2 regions of the Faecalicoccus sp. LCP19S3_E2 genome follow, and region 1 is predicted to be linked to the other one. Evidence: a T-box and tRNA genes for the amino acid it is inferred to sense, from the RefSeq annotation. Region 1 holds a T-box; the other holds one or more tRNA genes.

Region 1 (10,646 bases):
TATTGGCCTTAGATGCTTTAGATGGTGTTGTGGAAGTAAATCCAGATGAAGCTACAATCAAGGCATATAACGAAAAAGCAGAAGCTTATGCCAAAGAAAAAGAAGAATTAAAGGTTCTGGTTTCTGAAAAATCAGTGACAAAAGATGGCCATGAAGTAGAATTGGCCGGAAACATCGGTGGTTTCAAAGATGTAGAAGGCGTATTGAAAAACGGTGGTGAAGGAGTCGGCTTGTTCCGTACGGAATTCTTATACATGGATTCGGATCACTTCCCAACAGAAGATGAACAATTTGAAGCTTACAAACAAGTTCTGGAAGGAATGCAGGGTAAACGTGTAGTTGTTCGTACACTGGATATCGGTGGTGACAAACACTTGTCTTACTATGAATTCCCACAGGAAATGAACCCATTCTTAGGATATCGTGCAATTCGTTTGTGCTTAAAGGAACAAGATATCTTCCGTACACAGCTTCGTGCTTTGTGCCGTGCTTCCGTTTATGGAAGACTGTGCATCATGTTCCCAATGATCGCAACGGTTAAAGAATTCTGCGATGCCAAAGCTATTTTTGAAGATGTGAAGAAAGAACTGATCGCCGAAGGTGTTCAGGTAGCTGATAATATCGAAGTAGGTATGATGGTTGAAATTCCTGCCGCTGCCGTATTAGCTGATCAGTTTGCCCAATATGCAGACTTCTTCTCTATCGGTACCAATGACTTGATTCAGTACTCTATGGCTGCTGACCGTATGTCTGAACATGTATCTTACTTGTACCAGCCATATAACCCAAGTGTACTTCGTCTGATTGCCAACACGATCAAAGGTGCTCATTCACAAGGTAAATGGGCTGGTATGTGTGGTGCCATGGCCGGAGAACCGAATGCCGTACCGATTCTGTTAGGATTGGGATTGGATGAATTCTCTATGAGCGCAACACAGATCCTGAAGGCTCGTAAAGTTGTCAAATCTTTGAGCTACGAAGAAATGAAAGATTTAGCTCAGGAATGCTTGAACAAACAAACAGCTGAAGAAGTATTAGAATACGTACAATCTAAAGTAGAACAGTAAATATCCTTTGAGGTATAGGGTTTGGCTCTATACCTTTTTTATTTTGCCAACACAAGAACCAATCACATGAGACTTTTATCAAGTATCTTAAAAAAAATAAATTTAATTCATAGTTTACCGATTTATTTTCGTATATATATGTAGGAGGGTCTCATATGATAGAATTAAATGCACTTGGTTTTTCTTTGAATAGTGATAAACGATTCTTTGATGCACAAAGCAAAAAGATATTATCGTTTAAATCAATTCAGGCTTGTATTCTTCAACAATGTTTAGAGGAATTCAAACATCTATCGCTTGATCAAATCATTGACTTGATGCAGCCATCTTCCTTACATCCTCAGCTTTTTTCACACAATGTAGAAGATACCAGCATTCCGGATGCGATTATCAGATATGATTTTTTGTACTCTATCTAACATCCGCTTGACAATCATCGAGAGATTTTAATTCATTTGGAAGCACAGGGACAGGACACATATCGATATGCGTTGCCACGCAGATGTCGATATTACATGTCAAGGTTGATTTCAGGACAAAAGAATGATCCTTTAGGATTTCAAAATTCTGATTTTGATGAAATCATAGATATTCGTTCTATCTGGATTTGTCTTCATCATGCGCATCAAAAAGATAATTGTTTTTTAGAATATCGAACGCAGGAGCATGTAAGAAGAGGTAACTTTCACTTTGATCCGGAATGTTACGACTTTTCTCAAATCTATCTTTTGTATCCTTGTATCCATACTGATGCCAATATTTACTTGGAGGAAATTATGAATCGACCAAAAGATATTATGGAATTTCTTTTTTTATTGTTTTTATCAAATCGAGAATTTGATGAAATACGACTTATCCTAGAGAAAAAATATGATATAGTGGTAACGGAAGAACTAAAAACGGAGGTAGAGAAGATGTGTACATTTTCAGAGGGTGCTTTTTTGGCTTGGCAGGAAAGAGGACTTGAACAAGGGTTAGAAAAAGGTAAAGTAGAAACCTTGGTCGATAATATCTCCAGTTTATTAGAAAGTGGACTTATTTCCGATGTGCAACAAGCCTTTTCCATTTTACATGTCAAAAAAGACTTACAGTCAAAAGTATTACAACATCTCCAGCTTCATTGATTACATAAGAAAATAAAGAATCATTCATTGATAGAACCTATTTTAAAAGGAGACTGATGATCAATTTTAAGTCTCCTTTTTAATGATGTGTCTAAGAAATGGATTTTTGTACTTGCTCCTGAAGTGCTCTGGCTTCTTTAATAGCTTTATGATAGTCCAGATTGTTTCGAATATAAGGCTCTTTGTTCCAAACGAGGTCTTTTATACTTTGATCATCACAGGTAATGCGCAGAATGATCTGCACAGGTTCATCTCCATTAGACATTGATTGACTCAGTGCATTGGCCAGAGAATTCAAAACAGTTTTAGAAGCAGGTTTCTTAACCGGGACGATCTTCAGCTCAATTTTTTGTATTGATGCGACATTGCATGATAGATCCTCTGATTTGATGATGTTGTTTTCTAATGTGATCATACAAATACCTACCTTTCTACTTTTTTTATAACACGTAGAATATCAAAAGTATAGTTATTTTTTACATTCTTTTAACACAGCAGTGTCCATGCTTTAACTTCCAGGACGTATGATAAAGACAAAGTTGAGGTAGGGAAAATGTTGTATGTCATGGGATTTTGTAGTATTTCATTAAGTGTTTTGAGTTATGCGCGTTCTAAGTTCTCTTCAAGTCTGATTCGAGAACGTTTAGAGATCATCGCATGTACATTCTTATTGGTGGGATTGATCTTTCTGGTGGGAACCTTTGGAATCTCAATGAGTGCTGTTTTAGCTTCCAGTTTGTTTATCTGTCTTGTGGCTCTTGTCTTTCAATTTCTGATTTAAAAATTAAACTTGAAATTTGATTCCTTTTAACATAAACTATACACATAAATGCGAGGAATAGAAGGAGTAGTTTTTCCGGAAGTTGTAGAGAGTTTCTGGTTGGTGAAAAGAAGCACAAAGGGAAGATGAAGGTAGTCTAGGAGCAGGTCTTTGAGTTGAGTAGAAGACATCGCAGACACAGCGTTATGTGTAATGAGGTATGTTTTACATACGAATTTAGGTGGTACCACGTCAAGCACGTCCTAATCGGATGTGCTTTTTTTATGAAGGAGGATGACTATGGAAAAAGAAATGGCACCCAAGTATGATCATTTACAAGTAGAATCCGGTAAATATCAAAATTGGATCGACCAAGGTTATTTTACAGCCGGGGATCTTTCAAAAAGACCGTATTGTATTGTGATCCCGCCACCCAATGTAACCGGTAAGCTACATTTGGGTCATGCCTGGGATACGACATTGCAGGATATTATTTGTCGGTATAAACGTTTACAGGGCTATGATGTGTTGTGGGTAGCTGGTATGGATCATGCCGGTATTGCGACACAGGCCAAGGTAGATGCTCGTTTAAAAGACGAGGGTATTTCTCGTTATGATATTGGCCGTGAGAAATTTTTGGATCGCGCCTGGGAATGGAAAGAAGAATATGCTGCAACGATTCGTAAACAATGGGCTAAATTAGGCTTGTCTTTAGATTATACAAGAGAACGCTTTACATTAGATGAAGGATTGAGCCATGCGGTACGAAAAGTCTTTGTCGATCTGTATAATGATGGCCTGATCTATCAGGGCGAAAGAATCATCAACTGGGATCCGGAAGCCAAGACCGCTTTATCCAATATTGAGGTTGAGCATAAAGAGATCAAAGGTCACATGTACTACTTTAAATATAAAGTGGTGGAAACCGGAAAAGAACTGGTGATTGCTACAACACGTCCGGAGACAATGTTTGCCGACCAGGCTATCTTTGTACACCCGGATGATGAACGTTATAAGGATATCATTGGCCTGCATGCGATTAATCCGGCCAATGAGGAAGAATTGCCGATCATGGCGGATGACTATATCGATATGGACTTTGGTACAGCTGTTATGAAGTGTACCCCGGCCCACGATCCAAATGACTTCATGTTGGCTAAAAAATACAATTTGCTGATGCCGATCTGTATGAATCCGGATGGCACGATGAATGAAATGGCACATAAATATGCCGGTATGGATCGCTTTGAATGTCGTAAGGCGTTGGTCGAAGATTTTGAAAAAGCCGATGTTGTCGATCATATTGAAGAACATATGCATCAGGTAGGACATTCGCAACGTACCGGTGTAATCGTAGAACCATATTTAAGCAAGCAATGGTTTGTAAAGATGAAACCATTGGCCGATGAAGTTTTAAAAAATCAAAAGATTGAAGATCAAAAGATCAACTTTGTTCCTTCCCGCTTTGAAAAGACGTTTGAACAATGGCTGGAGAATATCGAAGACTGGTGTATTTCCCGTCAGTTATGGTGGGGTCATCGAATTCCGGCCTGGACGAATAAGGCAACAGGTGAAATCTATGTAGGCATGGAAGATCCAAAAGATCCTGAAAACTGGCAGCAGGATGAAGATGTATTAGATACTTGGTTCTCCAGTGCTTTATGGCCTTTTTCAACTTTGGGATGGCCGGAAACAACAGACGATCTAAAACGTTATTTCCCAAATGATTGTCTTGTTACAGGATATGATATTATTTTCTTCTGGGTTGCCCGTATGGCTTTCCAAACACGATATTGTATGAAAAATCGTCCGTTTAAGGATGTATTGATTCACGGTTTAGTTCGTGATTCCAAAGGACGCAAGATGTCTAAATCCCTGGGTAACGGTATTGATCCGATGGATGTCATTCAAGATAAAGGAGCGGATGCCTTACGCTTCTTCTTAACGACAAACTCTACACCGGGCTTGGATCTTCGCTTTGATGATAAGAAGATGGATGCCGCCTGGAATTTCATCAACAAGATCTGGAATGCAGCTCGTTTTGTACAGATGCAACTCCAGGATGAAAAGCCGGTATTAAAATCGGAAAATTTAAGTGCTGTCGATAAATGGATCTTGTCAAGAATGAATACGGTCATCGATCACGTGACGATGAATATGGACCGCTATGAATTTGCCATGGTAGGCAATGAATTGTATAGTTTTGTATGGGATGATTTCTGCAGCTGGTATATTGAATTAAGTAAAGCCAATTTATATAGTGAAAATCAGAATATCGTTGCTTCTACAAAAGCTGTACTGCTTACTGTATTGGCAAACATCTGTAAGCTATTACATCCTTTTATGCCGTTTGTAACGGAAGAGATTTATCAGTCGTTGCCACATGATAAAGAAAGCATCAATGTGGAAACATGGCCGGAAAAAGTTGAACTCGATGCCAAAGAAAACGAAAAAGAATTTGTCGATCTGGCTTTATCGATCATTGTAAAAGTTCGTGAGATCAAACAGGAATACAATATGAAACCAAGCAATCCGCTTGCGATATCCATTGTGGATGAACAGGGAAGTGTGATCGATCTTTCGGACGATTATAAACGCATTATCGACCGTATGTGTCATGTTAACTTTGAAACGATCGAAGATGAAGATATTTTGAGCCGTACTCTGGAAAAAGCGGTACTTCGTGTTCGTATGGGAGATTTGGTTGACTACAACGAAGAAAAAGAAAAGCTGGAAAAGGAAATTGAAAGACTTCAAAAAGAAATCAAACGTGCCAGCGGTATGTTGAACAATCCAAACTTTGTATCCAAGGCACCACAGGCTAAAGTCGATCAGGAAAAGGCAAAACTGGCTTCGTATGAAGATCAACTGCATATGACACAGGCTAACTTAGAAGAGATCTTAAAGAAAATCGGTTAAGATTTACAAATAAAAGCTCCCATTGTGGAGCTTTTTATTATGGCTAAACTGTATGGATGATTCCTTTTGATAAAATATAAATAATTTAAGCAAATTAAAATAACTTACACAAAAGATAAGTTTTATATTGACATTAGTTCATGAGATGATAATATTTAGATACTAAAAGATTAAGAGTCTTAATGAAAGGAGATTAGTATGTCAAAACAAGAAACGATCGATTTGATCAATTCTTCTATGTTGTCTTTGATGGAGTTAACAAGAAAGTCCAGAGGGCCTATTAAGGGATTTCGGGCAAGAGATCTCAGTATTTTGATCTATATTTATACGGATAACGAACATCATCAGGTGACCATGTCACAATTAGCACAAAACTTAAAAGTGACACCGGCTGCTGCCAGTCAGATCATTACAGGTTATGAAAAAAACGGATGGGTAAAACGTGTTCGCTCTACCGTGGATCGGCGAACGGTTTATATTCAGATCACGGATGATATCAAAGAGAAAATGTTAGAGAAATGGAGTTGTCATCAGGCTCGATTGAATGAATTTCTGGACATGTTGGGTCCGGAAGACTGTGAAAATTTTCACCGTATTCTAGAGAAGATGATTGGTTTTGTACAAGAAAAAATGCAGGAAGATTCGTGTGTGATGTAATGGAAAGAAAGGAATCGAATGAGCAAGCTATTCAGATATTTTAAGCCATTTATCGGAAGCGTTTTCTGTATTGTCGTCTTGTTGTTTGGACAGGCGTATTGTGAATTGAATTTACCGGATACGATGCAAAATATTGTAAATGTGGGAATTCAAAATCAGGGAATCACTTCCGGTGTGTATCAAAGAGTTTCCAAGAAAACGATGCAGGGCTATTTATTTTTGGCCGATGCGGATGTTAAGGAAGAAATCTTAGATGCCTATACTTTAGTTGAACCGACAAATGCCACTTCAAAACAGATTGATGAAGTTCCGGCCTTAGAAAAAGAACCGGTTTATTTTTTAGATACTGATCTGTCAAAAGAGTCTTTAGATCAACTAAACCAGGATTTAACACAGCTGCAGATGACATTTACGATGGTGATGCAGGCTATGCAAAAGGAAGGACTATCGCAAGAACAGCTGGCATCTTTTTTGATGGAAAATGAGTTAGAGACGTTTAAGGAACAAGCTGATGAGCAAATCAAAAGCCTAGGCGAATCGACAATCACTACGATGAGTGCCCAATTTGTATCTACGGAATACAAAAATTTAGGTATGGATATGACACAACTGCAACAAAGCTATATCCTTCAAAGTGGACTTGTCATGTTGGCCTATGCACTGGCCAGTGGTATTTGTGCAATCTTAGTGGGCTATTTTGCCAGTCGGGTGGCCGCCGGTATATCATTTCACTTGCGAAATGATGTGTTTAAAAAGGTGACCTATTTCTCCAATGAAAACTTTGGGATATTTAATACCGGCACCTTGATTACTCGAACGACCAATGATATCCAACAGATTCAAATGGCAATCATCATGATCCTTCGTATCGTGATCTATGCGCCAATCATTGGAATTGGGGCCTTGCTTCATGTTCTGCAAAGTGAAGCCGGTATGACATGGATTATTGCGCTTTGCGTGGTTGTGATTTTAAGCATTGTCGGAGCTATGTTTGCCGTCGTGATGCCGAAATTTAAAAAGATGCAGAAATATACCGATAAGCTCAATAGTGTGGTTCAAGAGCTGTTAGATGGTATTCTTGTTATTCGTGCCTTCAACAATGAATCGGTAGAACAGAAAAAGTTTGATAAAGCCAATTTGGATATTACCAAGGTCAGTTTGTTTACGACACGTGCCATGGCCTTGTTGATGCCTTTGATGATGTTCTTGATGAACGGAACAACACTATTGATCTTATGGGTGGGTGCCGGTCAAGTGGACAGTGGTATGATTCAGGTCGGCAGCATTATGGCCTTCATGCAGTATGCAATGCAGGTCATCATGGCTTTTTTGATGATCACGATGATTGCCATCATGATCCCAAGAGCCAACGTCAGTGCGTTGCGCGTCTATGAAATTCTACAAACAGAAAATACCGTATTTGAACCCGAACATCCGATGGATTTTGATAAAACAAAACGCGGAGAAGTCGAATTTGATCATGTTTCATTTCGCTATCCCGGTGCCGATGAAGATGTATTAACCGATATCAGCTTTACCGCCAGCCCCGGAGAAGTAACGGCCTTTATCGGGAGCACAGGTTCCGGGAAAAGTACGTTAGTGAATCTGGTGCCTAGATTTTATGATGTCAGCGAAGGTACGATTCGTGTGGATGGTGTAGATATTCGCAATGTAGATGCCTCAAGCCTGCGTGATCGAATCGGTTATGTTCCACAAAAAGGTGTATTATTAGCAGGAACGATCGAATCTAACTTGAAGTATGCCAAACCGGATGCCGATGCAACAGAAATGGATGAAGCCTTAGCTATTGCTCAGGCTAAAGAATTTGTCGATGCCAAGCCAAAGGGGATTAAAGAACCGATCGCCCAGCAGGGAACCAATGTATCCGGCGGTCAGAAACAAAGACTTTCGATTGCCAGAGCCTTGATTCGCAAACCGGAAATTTATATTTTTGATGATTCCTTTAGTGCTCTGGATTATAAGACCGATGCCAGGCTGCGTCAGCAGCTGCATACATCGATTCAGGAAACGAAAAGCACGGTACTTCTTGTCGCACAGCGTGTTTCCACCATCCTTCATGCCAATCAGATCATTGTCTTGGAAGAAGGAAAAATGGTAGGAAAAGGTACGCATTCAGAATTGATGGAATCTTGTTCAGTCTATCAGGAAATTGTTCTTTCACAAATGAATGGAAAGGAGCTTGAAAATGTCTAGCCCAATGCATGGAAGAGGACAAAGCGTACAAAAGCCTAAAGATTTTAAAGGCTCTTTAAAAAAGATCGTGCGCATTTTAGCTCCTTATAAATTTAGTTTTATTCTTGGTTTGATTACGGCTGTGGTTTCCGTTGTAATCAGTGTTGTCGGCCCTAAAATCATGGGGAATATCATTACCGAGATTGCCAATGGCTTTATGGCAAAGGTACAGGGAACCGGTGGTATAGACTTTGATAAGATCTTTGAGATCGTATCTATACTTTGTGCCATTTACGCATTAAGTTCAGCTTTTGAATATGTACAAGGCTTTTTGATGTCCGGTGTATCTAATAAGATCGGGTATTCTTTACGAAAAGAAATGAATCAGAAGATCGATCGTCTTCCGCTTTCTTATTTTGATAAACATGCCCATGGCGATATTCTTTCGCGCTTTACCAACGATGTTGATACATTGGTACAGTCCTTAAACCAGACCTTATCTTCACTTTTAAGCAATCTGGTTCGTGTGATCGGATTTTTGGTCATGATGGTATCCATATCCTGGAAGATGACCTTATTGGCTCTTGTGATTGTACCATTAAGCATTATCGTTGTGATGTTTGTTGTGAAACGTTCTCAATCGTATTTTAAGCAGCAACAAAAATCCTTGGGAATCGTCAATGGTCATATTGAAGAAATGTATTCGGCACATATCATTGTGAAGGCCTTTAACGGTGAAAAACAAAGCATGCAAACCTTTGAAACCTACAACAAAGATCTTTATCAAAGCGCATGGAAATCCCAGTTTTTATCCGGATTGATGATGCCGTTAACCCAGTTTATCGGAAATTTAGGTTATGTCGGTGTATGTATTTTAGGTGGATACTTGGCGATGCGACAAGAGATCGCATTAGGGGATATACAATCTTTTATTACCTATACACGTAACTTTACCCAGCCGATCAACCAAATTTCACAATCGATGAATACGTTGCAGTCAACCGCAGCGGCGGCCGAGCGTGTCTTTGAATTCCTGGATCAGCCTGAACAACTTCCGGATTCTACAGCGCCAGTTTCCAACCAGGAAACAATAGGACAGGTATCTTTTGAAAATGTTGTTTTTGGCTATGAACCAGATAAGACGATCATTCATAACTTTTCTATGTATGTTAAGCCCGGACAGACCGTAGCCATCGTAGGACCGACCGGTGCCGGAAAAACAACGATCGTCAAATTACTGATGCGCTTTTATGAGTTGAATAGTGGTGCCATCTATATAGACGGCGTAAATATCAAAGATATGAAACGAAGTGATCTTCGAAGCAAAGTGGGTATGGTCTTACAGGATGCCTGGTTGTTTGAAGGAACGATTATGGAAAACTTACGCTTTGGAAAACAAAGCGCTACGGATCAGCAAGTTATCGAAGCCTGTAAACTTGCTCATGTCGATCATTTTATTCATACCTTAGATCATGGATATCAAACCATGTTAGGCAATGATACAAGTAATATCTCACAGGGACAAAAACAGTTGTTAACCATTGCCCGTGCTTTCTTAGCTGATCCTTCTATTTTGATTTTAGATGAAGCAACTTCCAGTGTAGATACACGAACAGAGATCTTGATTCAAAAAGGAATGGATGAATTGATGAAAGGCAGAACCAGCTTTGTCATTGCCCATCGATTATCTACAATCAAAAACGCCGATGCGATACTCGTCATGGATCATGGAGATATCGTAGAAGTCGGAAATCATGAACAACTTATGAAAAAACAAGGTTTCTATTACAATTTATATAATGCACAGTTTGAAGGAGATGAAGAAATTGAATAAAGTTCGAATTACTTTAGATGACTATAGAAATCTGGAAGAAGCATACAGTGATATTGTTGCTAAACTACGATTAGAGCAAGCAAAGGTGCAGG
Region 2 (10,646 bases), on a different contig from region 1:
CTCATCTTCCAGCATCGTTTTCTCCCATACGCTCCAATAAGATTTCCAAGCCCTGTGATACGGTACTTTGTGGATCATCCGTTACATAGACCGGACAGTTGACTAAACTCTGCAGGTTTTCCTTCAATCCCTTTAACAACATGGTCCCGCCGCAACAAATGATTCCTCGCATGCGTACATCTTCCTGTTGTTCAGGACTCAAGCCGGACAAAAAATGATAGATCCATCTGGCCCATTGTTCACACAATGGATATAACACCGGAACCAGCATATTTTCATCCAACTGCAAAGACATCAATTTTTGACTTTGCATATTCACACCCTGCACCAACATGGTTTTCGGTTGTTTCTGCATCTGTGTCTGCCCGATGTTGATTTTGATCTTTTCAGCCATGGAATCGCTGATCTGCATATGACAACTTTGACGCAGCCATTTTTGGATCAGCAAATTAACATGCCTTCCCGCTACTTTATACTGACTGCTTCTTTGCATCTGCCCGTTACTGAATACGGCAATATCACAATTAGAAGAACCCAGATTTAATACACAGCTGGCAACAGGAATAAACAGATTTAACTGCGCACCGATAGCCGCCACCCAGATTTCCTGTTCAAAATAAACACGATAGGCTCCAAACTCTAATAAATGCTGTTTCAATTCTTCTCTTTGTTGACGATTTAGCGCCATCGGATAACTAAACAATAGAACCGTCTTCTTAAACATTCGAAAAACTTTATAGTCATAGATCAGCTGTTCCAACAAAGCATGTAAGGCATCAAAGTCAATCTTGTTTTGTGATAAAGGCGAAATGACACGGATTTTTTGATCTAAAGATTCTTTCATTTCCTTTGCCTCATCACCGATGGCAAGTACATTGCCTTTTTGATCTAATGCGACCATGCAAGCCTCATCAAAGAGCAAACCTTCGTTTTCCATGACCAGTCGAATTTTATCGGCTCCTAAATCAATACCTACTCGAATCATAATCTTCATCACTTTCTATATATAATATAAGTATAGCATAGTTAAAAGTCAGACTCTATGTTATACTATAAGTGCGCATTCATGTATAAATCATGAAAATAGAAATCATTTCTTCAGAGAATAAAAAAATGGAAATTCCAACCGACTTTACACTTTTGACGATCGTAGAGCATTTGGAAACGGAAAAAGGAAAACAATATCTGGATTATTGGTTGGATTGGGAAGAATTATTTACCCAAATTCATTTGCCCATATGGATTCTCACGCAAGATGAAAGCACAACCATACAGAATTTTTTGAATACGTATGCCACCAGTCTTCAAGTAGGAAAAAGTACAAATAAAGATTTATTTGATCAACTTGGCTGTATTCGTCAAAAATTTGTTTTTGGAAAAACTTATACGATCTTAGATCCGGCGATTTATCTTTTTTATCAGGATACGCTTGTTTATAAGTCGATTCGTACCCACAACAAAGCTATTGGAGAGGCTTATTTAAAAGGACTGGATATCCAATATAAAAATTTTGTGGAAAATTTCAGAAAAAAATTGACATCCAAAAAAGAATTTGTTAGTATAAGAAAGCGCTAAATGAATGGAGGCTTAGCTCAGTTGGGAGAGCATCTGCCTTACAAGCAGAGGGTCAGCGGTTCGAGCCCGTTAGCCTCCACCATTTTTTAGCCCCAACAATTAAACATGGAGGAGTAGCGAAGTGGCTAAACGCGGCAGACTGTAAATCTGTTCCTTCGGGTTCGGCAGTTCGAATCTGTCCTCCTCCACCATTTCTTGGGGTATAGCCAAGCGGTAAGGCACAGGACTTTGACTCCTGCATTTCACTGGTTCGAATCCAGTTACCCCAGCCACTAAATGCAGGTGTAGTTCAATGGTAGAACAACAGCTTGCCATGCTGTATACGGGAGTTCGATTCTCCTCACCTGCTCCAGTGTATTTTATGCTTGACTGCCCTAAAAACATCTGCTATTATTGTATGGCAATTGGAGGCTTAGCTCAGTTGGGAGAGCATCTGCCTTACAAGCAGAGGGTCAGCGGTTCGAGCCCGTTAGCCTCCACCATTATTATTTTGTGCCGACTTAGCTCAATTGGTAGAGCAACTGACTTGTAATCAGTAGGTTGTGGGTTCGATTCCTATAGTCGGCACCATTATTTTTGACCCGTTAGCTCAGCTGGTAGAGCATTTGACTTTTAATCAAAGGGTCGGGCGTTCGAATCGCCCACGGGTCACCACTTTGCAGGTGTAGTTCAATGGTAGAACTTCAGCCTTCCAAGCTGACTACGTGAGTTCGATTCTCATCACCTGCTCCACATTGTCTCGAAAGCCTTTAGATGAAGGCTTTTTTATTTTTTTCCTGTTCATGACAAATTCAATACAAACCATATTTCACTTTCTATCCAATAAATAGAATCAGCCGACTAACTCCATTATAATCGGCTGATATTTTTTTACTCCTTAAAGAATGCTTCATAAATATCTTTTAGTTGCTTGGTTTCTTCTTCTGTCATTTCTCTTTCATTAGGATCATAGCTATCTACTGTTCCAATATGAGAATTCTTTACTTTTCCATCTTTCATCTCTACGACCATCGGTACATACAAGGTAAGCTGACCATCTTCATTCGTTTCCATATACTCACCCAAATAATTGATGATTCTTTCCTTTTGTTCATCATCATACAAAAGATTATGATCTTCATCTCTGGTCTTAATATAGTAAACCTCTTTCTGATGTTCCTGTGCCACTTCTTTTAAAACCGGTGCAGCATCCTGGCACCATGGACAATCTTCATAGCCAAAATAATATACGCCATCTTCCTGATCCTCTAGTTTTTGTAACACATCTTCCATCGTTAATGCTATAAACCAATCGTCTTTTTGATTATCCGTTTCATCAATACTGCAGGCGGAGTGCTCCTCACAACCTTTCGGAGTCTCAGTCTTTGTTTCCTGTTGCTTATTGATCAAGATCCATAGAACAACACCACATATCATAATTCCTGTACATAGAGTAAATAAGGCAACTTTTCTTTGGTTCATTAAAATTCTCCTTGTTGTTGATTTTTATCTATTGTATACGAATATACCTATAAAAACTATATATTAACTCTAATTTTATTGATCTTGGTTTTGTTTCTCCCTGATAGTACATTCAATTTTAGAGAACATTTCTTTCATTTGATAAAAAATCATTGTTTCTTTCTTTATAGAATAGTAGTTCTTTGTTCCTTCTTTTCGCAATTCAAGAAGACCGGCATTCTTTAAGATTTGTAAATGATGCGATACAGCCGGTCTTGATAGATAGGTATGTTGTGCAAGCTCATTAACACGAAGTTCCTTTGGCTCTTGTTCCAACAATGTTAAAAGGATGAGCTGTCTGGTTTCATCTCCCAAAGCTAAAAAGACTGTGCGCAAACTTAAAAAATCTTTACGGAGATCTTTGATCCTTTTTTGACACGCTTCCTGCAACGAATTATCGACTTTGGACATGAAGCGCCTCTCTTTGTACACCACGTGCATACTTTATAGAAGGATACCCTATCACAAGCGTTGTCTGTACTTTTTTACCTTTAGGAATTTTCAACATTCGCTTCAACTTTATAGAAGTATGAGCTGCCAGTGTAAAAAAGCTACTGTATAAAACGCCAAGACCATGTGCTTTGGCCATGAGTGCCATGGCCGAAGCCGCCAATACCGCATTCGTTTTATCCTTACCGACAACAACGATTACCAAAGGTGCCTTTTTGAAAAAGAAATGATCATCAATTAGAAATTCTCTATATCTTTTACTAAATAAATTCAGCCCTTTTAAAAGTTTTCGAAACAAATGTACGGCAATCTTTTCTGCCTGCTCCCGCTCTTTCTGCAACAAGATCAGTTCCACATCTCGCATATTTCTGGCAGTAGGCATATAACGAGCTGCTTCCAGGAGATCTTGTATCACATCGTTTGGAATCTCTTTTTTCTGAAATTGGCGTACAGAACGATTTGTTTGAATAGTGTATAAAAGTTCTTTAGGATCCATTTCCTTTTGATCGCATTGAATGGGTTCTTGATCAAAGCCTGTCATCGTTACCGCATTTTGTGGACAGATTGCCACACAATGACCACATTTCATACAGTCCTGCGATTGAATTTGTGCTTTGTTTTGTATCAGCCTGATATTTTGCTCCGGACAATCTTTGATACATTGTCTGCATCCTATACATTTTTGCACATCAATCTTTATGTCATGTTTCATACTACTTCCTCCAGTTTTTGAATCAACAGCTTTGCGACAGTTCTGGGTGACCATGGATTTTGCCCGGTAATCAGTCTTTGATCCTCAATCGCATAGCTTGTAAAGAATCTTTTCTTTGAATAAAATGCTCCCTTTTCTTTAAGAGCATCTTCCGTAGAAAAAGGAACCAGATTTCGTTTCCGGCTTAACAACTCTTCTGTGTTGGTAAAGCCTGTCACATGTTTATTTTTTAGTAGAGGTGCCCGTTACCATCACTTAGAGGCATAAACCAACTACACCATGGCATACGGCACTGATATATCCTTTTTGTTCATAAATCGTTTCCGCAATCTGTTTCAGTTCTGTATTCTCTACAAAATCCCACAGGACACCATGTCCTCCGGTATAATAGATTGCCTGATAGGCACAGGGATCGATCTCTTGCGGCTTTTGGGTCTTTGCCAAAGCTCGATCGATAAAATCTCTATCTTTATACCATTTATAATCGATAGAATCAGCATATTTTATGGAAACCGGATCAATAGGCACATAGCCACCTGCCGGACTGACAAAATCCACCTCATAGTTCATCTTGACCATTTCATCATAAAAATGAATCAGTTCTCCCAACCATAAACCGGTCGGCTTATCAATTGCTCCATATGTGCGTATATTGGTTTCTACGATCAGTATCTTTTTCATCGTTACATTCCTTTCGTTTATTCGTTTGAACCACTATACCATAAACCGATTGTTTTTGTCTGATTGGTAAAGAAAGTCTTTCCCATTCAATTTGAATATGTTAAGGACTAATTTCTGATATTAGTAAATCTCATCGATTCTTTATATAAAAAAACTTGCATGTCTAAAATTCAACATGCAAGTTCATTTACTATCGATTATTCATCCCCCAGTTTGCTGGCGACAAACCATCCTGCAATAAAAGTAATCAGACCTATAACGATCATCATAATCGAGGATTGACTCCAGTCCGTTTTTAATAGGATTGCTACAGGACTGGCCGTTATCAAACCAATGATAGCATAATACGCTGATATTTCCCAACGCATTAAAATCCATTCAATTAGCTTAGCAATCGCAAAAATACCAAAAACAACGCCAACACCGAACGGAATCATCACCATACAGCAGTTGATGAAAGCCGGTATATCAAAACTTGTAATAGCATCTACAGTTTGATTTACATAAGATAAAATCGTTTCATAATAACCTAAAAGCATCAACATCATAGACCCGCTCACGCCAGGAATAACCATGGTAGCCGCTGCAATGATTCCCACAAACAGCAAAACAAGAAATTGTAAAAGATCCACTTGAAGCCTTTGTGCTGAACCACTATCTTCTCCTATAACAGCCATACCAACCACAATAGCAAAGAAAATCAACAAAGGAATCCAATTACTTGATTTTACGGGATTTGATCCTTTTACCTTTTTTAAAATAAATGGCAGGCTTCCGACAATCAAGCCGCAAAACGCAAAATTCGTCGGAATGGGATAGTTCTGTAAGAGAAATTCAAACAGGCGGGATAAAATAACAATAGCCAAAGCAGCACCAAAGAAAATTGGCAATAATAACTTCATACTACTTTTAAATTCACTCTTTAAATGAGTAATAGAGTGAATCAACTTATCATACAATCCCATGGCCACCATCATCGTGCCACCACTTACTCCCGGAATAATGTTGGCAATACCAACAATCATTCCCTGAAGAATCATCTTTATCATAGGTACCTCCTTAAAAAACCATGTATGAAATATATCATAGAAAGACATTATCTACAAATTAATATTTCGTATAGATACAATACGCTTGTATTTACAAAGTCCCTTTTTTATAATGGATAAAAAGAAATGGAGGTCTGTATGAATAAAAATATCATTGCGATGCTTCTTTATTTTTTAGCCGCTCTATTATTTCTGCTTTATGTATTTATTAAGACACCGACCGTTCTGGCAGGATGTATCATTTTGATCATCGCCGTTATTTACTCTCGGATGAATAAAAAATCTTCTTAAAGAAAATGACAATTCCCTCTCAGGAATTGTCATCGTTCAACGAATTCAATAAAATTTTATAAGTTTTGTGTCACTTCAACTTTTACTTTGTTTTCTGCTTCCAGATCATATGTGATCTTTGCGACTTCATCCAAATGATGTTTTAAGATACCTTGTACCGTATCAAAAACCTCATCTTCTTTTTCCTGAGATGGACAGTCATACTCAATACTGGTCACAACATGTTTTTTTGTAGAAATAGATTTCAATTCATCAATTGCACTCATATTCATATACCTCGTGCTTTTAGTCTAATCTGTTTTTTACCGTTTGTCAAACCGCATAGTAATTTAGAATGTCTGCCGGCTTTAACTGACTTTTTTGGGCAAAATCCATATCCTGAATCAATTTCCCTTCATTTAAGATAAACAGACGATTTCCATTATCCAAAGCATCCTGAATATTATGCGTGATCATTAACGCTGTCATATGCTCTTTTTGAATCAGTTCATTGGTAATTTCCAGAATCTTTTGCGCACTTTTAGGATCTAGAGCCGCTGTATGCTCATCCAATAATAAGATCTTTGGCGGATTTAACACAGCCATCATCAAAGCTACCGCCTGTCTTTGCCCACCGGATAAAAGTCCGATCGGTGTCTTTAAACGATCTTCCAAGCCCATGTCCAAGGTTTTCAGCTTTTCCTGAAAATAGGCACGATCCTGTTTATGCACCGCCAGAGAAAACTTTCCATATTTCCCGGAAGAATACGCCAAAGCAAGATTTTCTTCCACCGTTAGATGCGGGGCTGTTCCATGCTCCGGGTTTTGAAACAAGCGACCGATATAGCGAGCCCGTACATGCTCCTTCTGTCGTGTAATATCTTCCGAATCTAGAAAAATCTTTCCTTTCGCCGGTTTTAATGCACCTGTAATCACATTAAACAATGTACTTTTTCCGGCCCCATTACTGCCCAGCATCGTGATAAAATCACCATCCTGGATCGTAGCGCTGAAATCCTCCAATGCGACTTTCTCTAAAGAAGTGCCTTTATTGAAAATGACCGATATATTTTCTAATTTAAGCATTTTCTTTTTCCCTCACTTTCTTTAGATACGGAATGGAAATAGTCAAGGCAACTAAAATGGCAGACATCATATTCATATCGGTTGCCGGAATGCCAAACTGCAGGGCAATCGTGTAAAGCACCCTATAAATACAGGCCCCCACGATGGCACTGGCAAGGCCAAAACCAATCGTCTTTTTGCGCAGAATCGCTTCTCCGATAATGATACCAGCCAATCCTAATACCATCATCCCGGTTCCTCCGGTCACATCGGCAAAGTTTTGGTATTGGGCCAGTAAAGCACCGGATAAGGCAACTAGTCCATTGGATAGAGACATGCCTAAAAATTTCATGGTATCTACATTGATACTGCTGGATTTGACCATCGTTTCATTATCGCCGGTCGCCCGCAACATCAAACCAGTATTGGTCTTAAAGAAGGCAAATAAGAATAGCCCCACACAAACACTGATTACTACCAGGACCAACAAAGTAAACGGAATCATCGTAAACACGGAATCCGTATTCAACAAGGCAATATTGGGAGAGCCGGACATGATCCTAAGATTGATGGAATAAAGAGCGGTCATGGTCAAGATTCCGGCCAATAACGCATGAATTTTCATTTTTGTCTGTAAGAATGCTGTGATCAAGCCACACACACAGCCCGCCAAAAAACCTAACAAAAGTCCCAGTATCGGATGTCCCTGTACCGTACATACCGCACATGTAGCCGCACCGGTCGTAAAGCTTCCATCTACTGTCAGATCGGGAATATTTAAAATTCGAAACGAAATATATACGCCCAGAGAAAGGATGGAAAAGATCAATCCTAACTCTAACGCTCTTTCAAGTATTGCCAAGGACACAAAGCTCACTCCTATCTTACATCATCACTAAATGTTCGTTATTTTGAATATCTTCCGGTAAGATAATTCCTAAAGTATCTAATACCTTTTGGTTCACATAAATATTCAAATCATCTTTAAAGACCTTTACCGGTATATCGGCAGGACTTTTACCTTTTAAAATTTCATCCACCATATTGGCTGTTTCTTTACCTAAATTTTCATAATCGATACCAACCGTCGCAAAACCACCGTCCTGCACCATGGAATCAGCTCCGGTATAGAATGGAACACCGGCATCGAGTGCAATTTGTGATAGAGCTGCCATACCACTGGCAACCGTATTATCATTTGGTGCTAATAAGATATCCACTTGTTCACATAGAACACTGGCAGCACTCTGCAGCTCGGTTAAGTTAGAGCCGGTACCTTCCTGTAATGTCAATCCGTTTTCTTCACAGTATTTCTTTGCCTTTTCTAAGTTTGCCTTGGAATTGGCTTCACTGGCATTGTACAAGAATCCAACTGTCTTGACTTCAGGATTGATTTCTTTAGCCAGGTCTAAGATCTGATCGATCTGTACTTCATCGCTGGTTCCTGTAATATTGCCGGATGGTTTATCCATATCTTTGACTAATCCTGCCCCAACCGGGTCACTGACGGCACTGAATACGACCGGAATCTCATCGGATACATTAGCCGCTGCCTGCGCTGTCGGTGTGGCAATGGCAACGATCGCATCAACCTTTTCATCCTGATATTGTGACATGATCGAAGTCAAGTTACTTGTCTGTCCGGAAGCATCGGTAAAATCATATTTTATCGTCTCTCCGTCTTTATACCCCAGCGTTTCCATCTGTTCTACAAACGCATCGCGAATCGTGTTGAGTGAAGTATGGCTCACTAACTGAGAAACACCGACTGTCGGAATATCCGAACCGGATGAAGAACATCCAAACAATACGCTGCAAGTCAATGCGGCAGCTGCCAATTTTGATAAAGTTTTCATTTTGTCTTCTCCTTTTCTTTATCATTGTTTGGATAGCAATTCGCGGGTATAAAAGAAAAAAGTCCCATGTCAAAATACTTTGACACAGGACAAATCGTTTCTTGATCTGCGGTACCACCTGTATTGGTAAAAATACCCACTCATATAAAATGCTATCACATTTCTCTTGTTGTAACGTACAAGTCACGTCTTGGCTACTCACTCGTTTTCACCTTGCCCTTGGAAGTCCATTTGCAGAACTGTTACGATCAGGCTTTCACCACCCCTGACTCGCTTGGCGCACATCTTTCTGTTTGATCTCTTCCGCCTTGGTTTACTATAGGATACTCCATAAATGAAAAGAACGCAACATTTTTATGAAAGAAATTTTCAATTTATTCTTTTTCCATTCCTTCACTGTATGCCAGGCGATCTTCCTGCGTAATCTTGCGTTGCACCCGACATGGATTGCCAAAGGCAATAACACCTTCCGGAATATCTTTGGTTACGATGCTTCCAGCACCGATGATAGAATCCTTTCCGATCGTTACCCCCGGACAGATGACACAATTAGCTCCGATCCACACATTTTCACCAATGGTAATGGGTTGGGACGTATTCATTCCTTCTTTTCGCTGTGCTGGAAACACGCCATGCCCGGCACAAGTTATTGTGACATTCGGCCCAATAAAAACGCCATTTCCAATATGTACCGGTGATGTATCCAATATCACACAATTATAATTAATGACACAAAATCCATCAAAATGAATATTAAAGCCATAATCACAATGAAATCCCGGTGCAATATTGACATGATCACAACAAGTACCAAATAAAGTCTGTAAGATTTCTTTGTTGTCAGGATCTTGATCATGTGACTGACAAAGCTTTCTTGTCTTTTCCTGTAAGGTAAATGGTGTTTTAGTAAAGTGCGCTACATAACCGTCTTTGCTTTGAATCCTCTTTTTATAATCCATACATTCTCCCGTAGAAAAAAAGTTCCGTGCCTGCACAGAACTTCTTCTTTCTATTTTACTTCATGTGTCCAACCGTAGGTATCTTCCAGATCACCCCACTGAATACCAGTTAATGTATCATAAATCTTTTGTGTCAAAGCACCGGTTTTAAAGTCGTTGATCTGCACGACATCACCCTTATAATACAATTCCCCAATCGGACTGATAACAGCAGCGGTTCCGGTTCCCCAGGCTTCCTGTAATGTACCATCATGTCCGGCTTTCATCAGATCATCGATGGCCAAATGTCTTTCTTCGACTTTGTAACCCCAGTCACGCAAGATGTGTAAGATAGAATCACGTGTAACACCCGGTAAAACCGTTCCTTCGGTCGGTGCTGTAATGATCGTATCATTGATTTCAAACATTACGTTCATAGAACCTACTTCTTCCACATATTTACGTTCTACACCATCTAACCATAATACCTGTGTATAGCCTAAAGCTTCGGCTTTGACCTGTGCCGCTAAAGAACCGGCATAGTTTCCAC

The links. A T-box is a leader RNA that pairs with one kind of tRNA and senses whether it is charged. The one in region 1 lies ahead of ACTQX6_RS03690 (valine--tRNA ligase), so its partner is inferred to be a tRNA-Val.
Region 2: it encodes a tRNA-Val, which carries the amino acid that the T-box ahead of ACTQX6_RS03690 (valine--tRNA ligase) is inferred to sense. The anticodon was not compared.

What each region holds. Positions count from the first base shown of each region.
Region 1 is NZ_JBQKEP010000003.1:68,563-79,208, forward strand. It holds gene ptsP (phosphoenolpyruvate--protein phosphotransferase) at 1-1,067, shown strand, start outside; gene ACTQX6_RS03670 (hypothetical protein) at 1,223-1,486, shown strand; gene ACTQX6_RS03675 (hypothetical protein) at 1,844-2,191, shown strand; gene ACTQX6_RS03680 (hypothetical protein) at 2,283-2,606, opposite strand; gene ACTQX6_RS03685 (hypothetical protein) at 2,745-2,972, shown strand; T-box leader at 3,017-3,220, shown strand; gene ACTQX6_RS03690 (valine--tRNA ligase) at 3,252-5,870, shown strand; gene ACTQX6_RS03695 (MarR family winged helix-turn-helix transcriptional regulator) at 6,069-6,527, shown strand; gene ACTQX6_RS03700 (ABC transporter ATP-binding protein) at 6,546-8,741, shown strand; gene ACTQX6_RS03705 (ABC transporter ATP-binding protein) at 8,734-10,554, shown strand; gene ACTQX6_RS03710 (hypothetical protein) at 10,547-10,646, shown strand, end outside.
Region 2 is NZ_JBQKEP010000009.1:1,452-12,097, forward strand. It holds gene ACTQX6_RS08705 (MmcQ/YjbR family DNA-binding protein) at 1-15, opposite strand, end outside; gene ACTQX6_RS08710 (rod shape-determining protein) at 2-985, opposite strand; gene ACTQX6_RS08715 (hypothetical protein) at 1,078-1,575, shown strand; tRNA gene ACTQX6_RS08720 (tRNA-Val) at 1,582-1,657, shown strand; tRNA gene ACTQX6_RS08725 (tRNA-Tyr) at 1,683-1,766, shown strand; tRNA gene ACTQX6_RS08730 (tRNA-Gln) at 1,772-1,847, shown strand; tRNA gene ACTQX6_RS08735 (tRNA-Gly) at 1,854-1,927, shown strand; tRNA gene ACTQX6_RS08740 (tRNA-Val) at 1,982-2,057, shown strand; tRNA gene ACTQX6_RS08745 (tRNA-Thr) at 2,070-2,145, shown strand; tRNA gene ACTQX6_RS08750 (tRNA-Lys) at 2,154-2,229, shown strand; tRNA gene ACTQX6_RS08755 (tRNA-Gly) at 2,234-2,307, shown strand; gene ACTQX6_RS08760 (transporter accessory protein) at 2,446-3,036, opposite strand; gene ACTQX6_RS08765 (ArsR/SmtB family transcription factor) at 3,112-3,486, opposite strand; gene ACTQX6_RS08770 (nitroreductase family protein) at 3,470-4,237, opposite strand; gene ACTQX6_RS08775 (hypothetical protein) at 4,234-4,455, opposite strand; gene ACTQX6_RS08780 (type 1 glutamine amidotransferase domain-containing protein) at 4,493-4,918, opposite strand; gene ACTQX6_RS08785 (DUF368 domain-containing protein) at 5,116-5,967, opposite strand; gene ACTQX6_RS08790 (hypothetical protein) at 6,106-6,258, shown strand; gene ACTQX6_RS08795 (hypothetical protein) at 6,315-6,524, opposite strand; gene ACTQX6_RS08800 (ABC transporter ATP-binding protein) at 6,571-7,323, opposite strand; gene ACTQX6_RS08805 (ABC transporter permease) at 7,316-8,170, opposite strand; gene ACTQX6_RS08810 (ABC transporter substrate-binding protein) at 8,187-9,158, opposite strand; gene ACTQX6_RS08815 (sugar O-acetyltransferase) at 9,533-10,117, opposite strand; gene ACTQX6_RS08820 (branched-chain amino acid aminotransferase) at 10,168-10,646, opposite strand, start outside.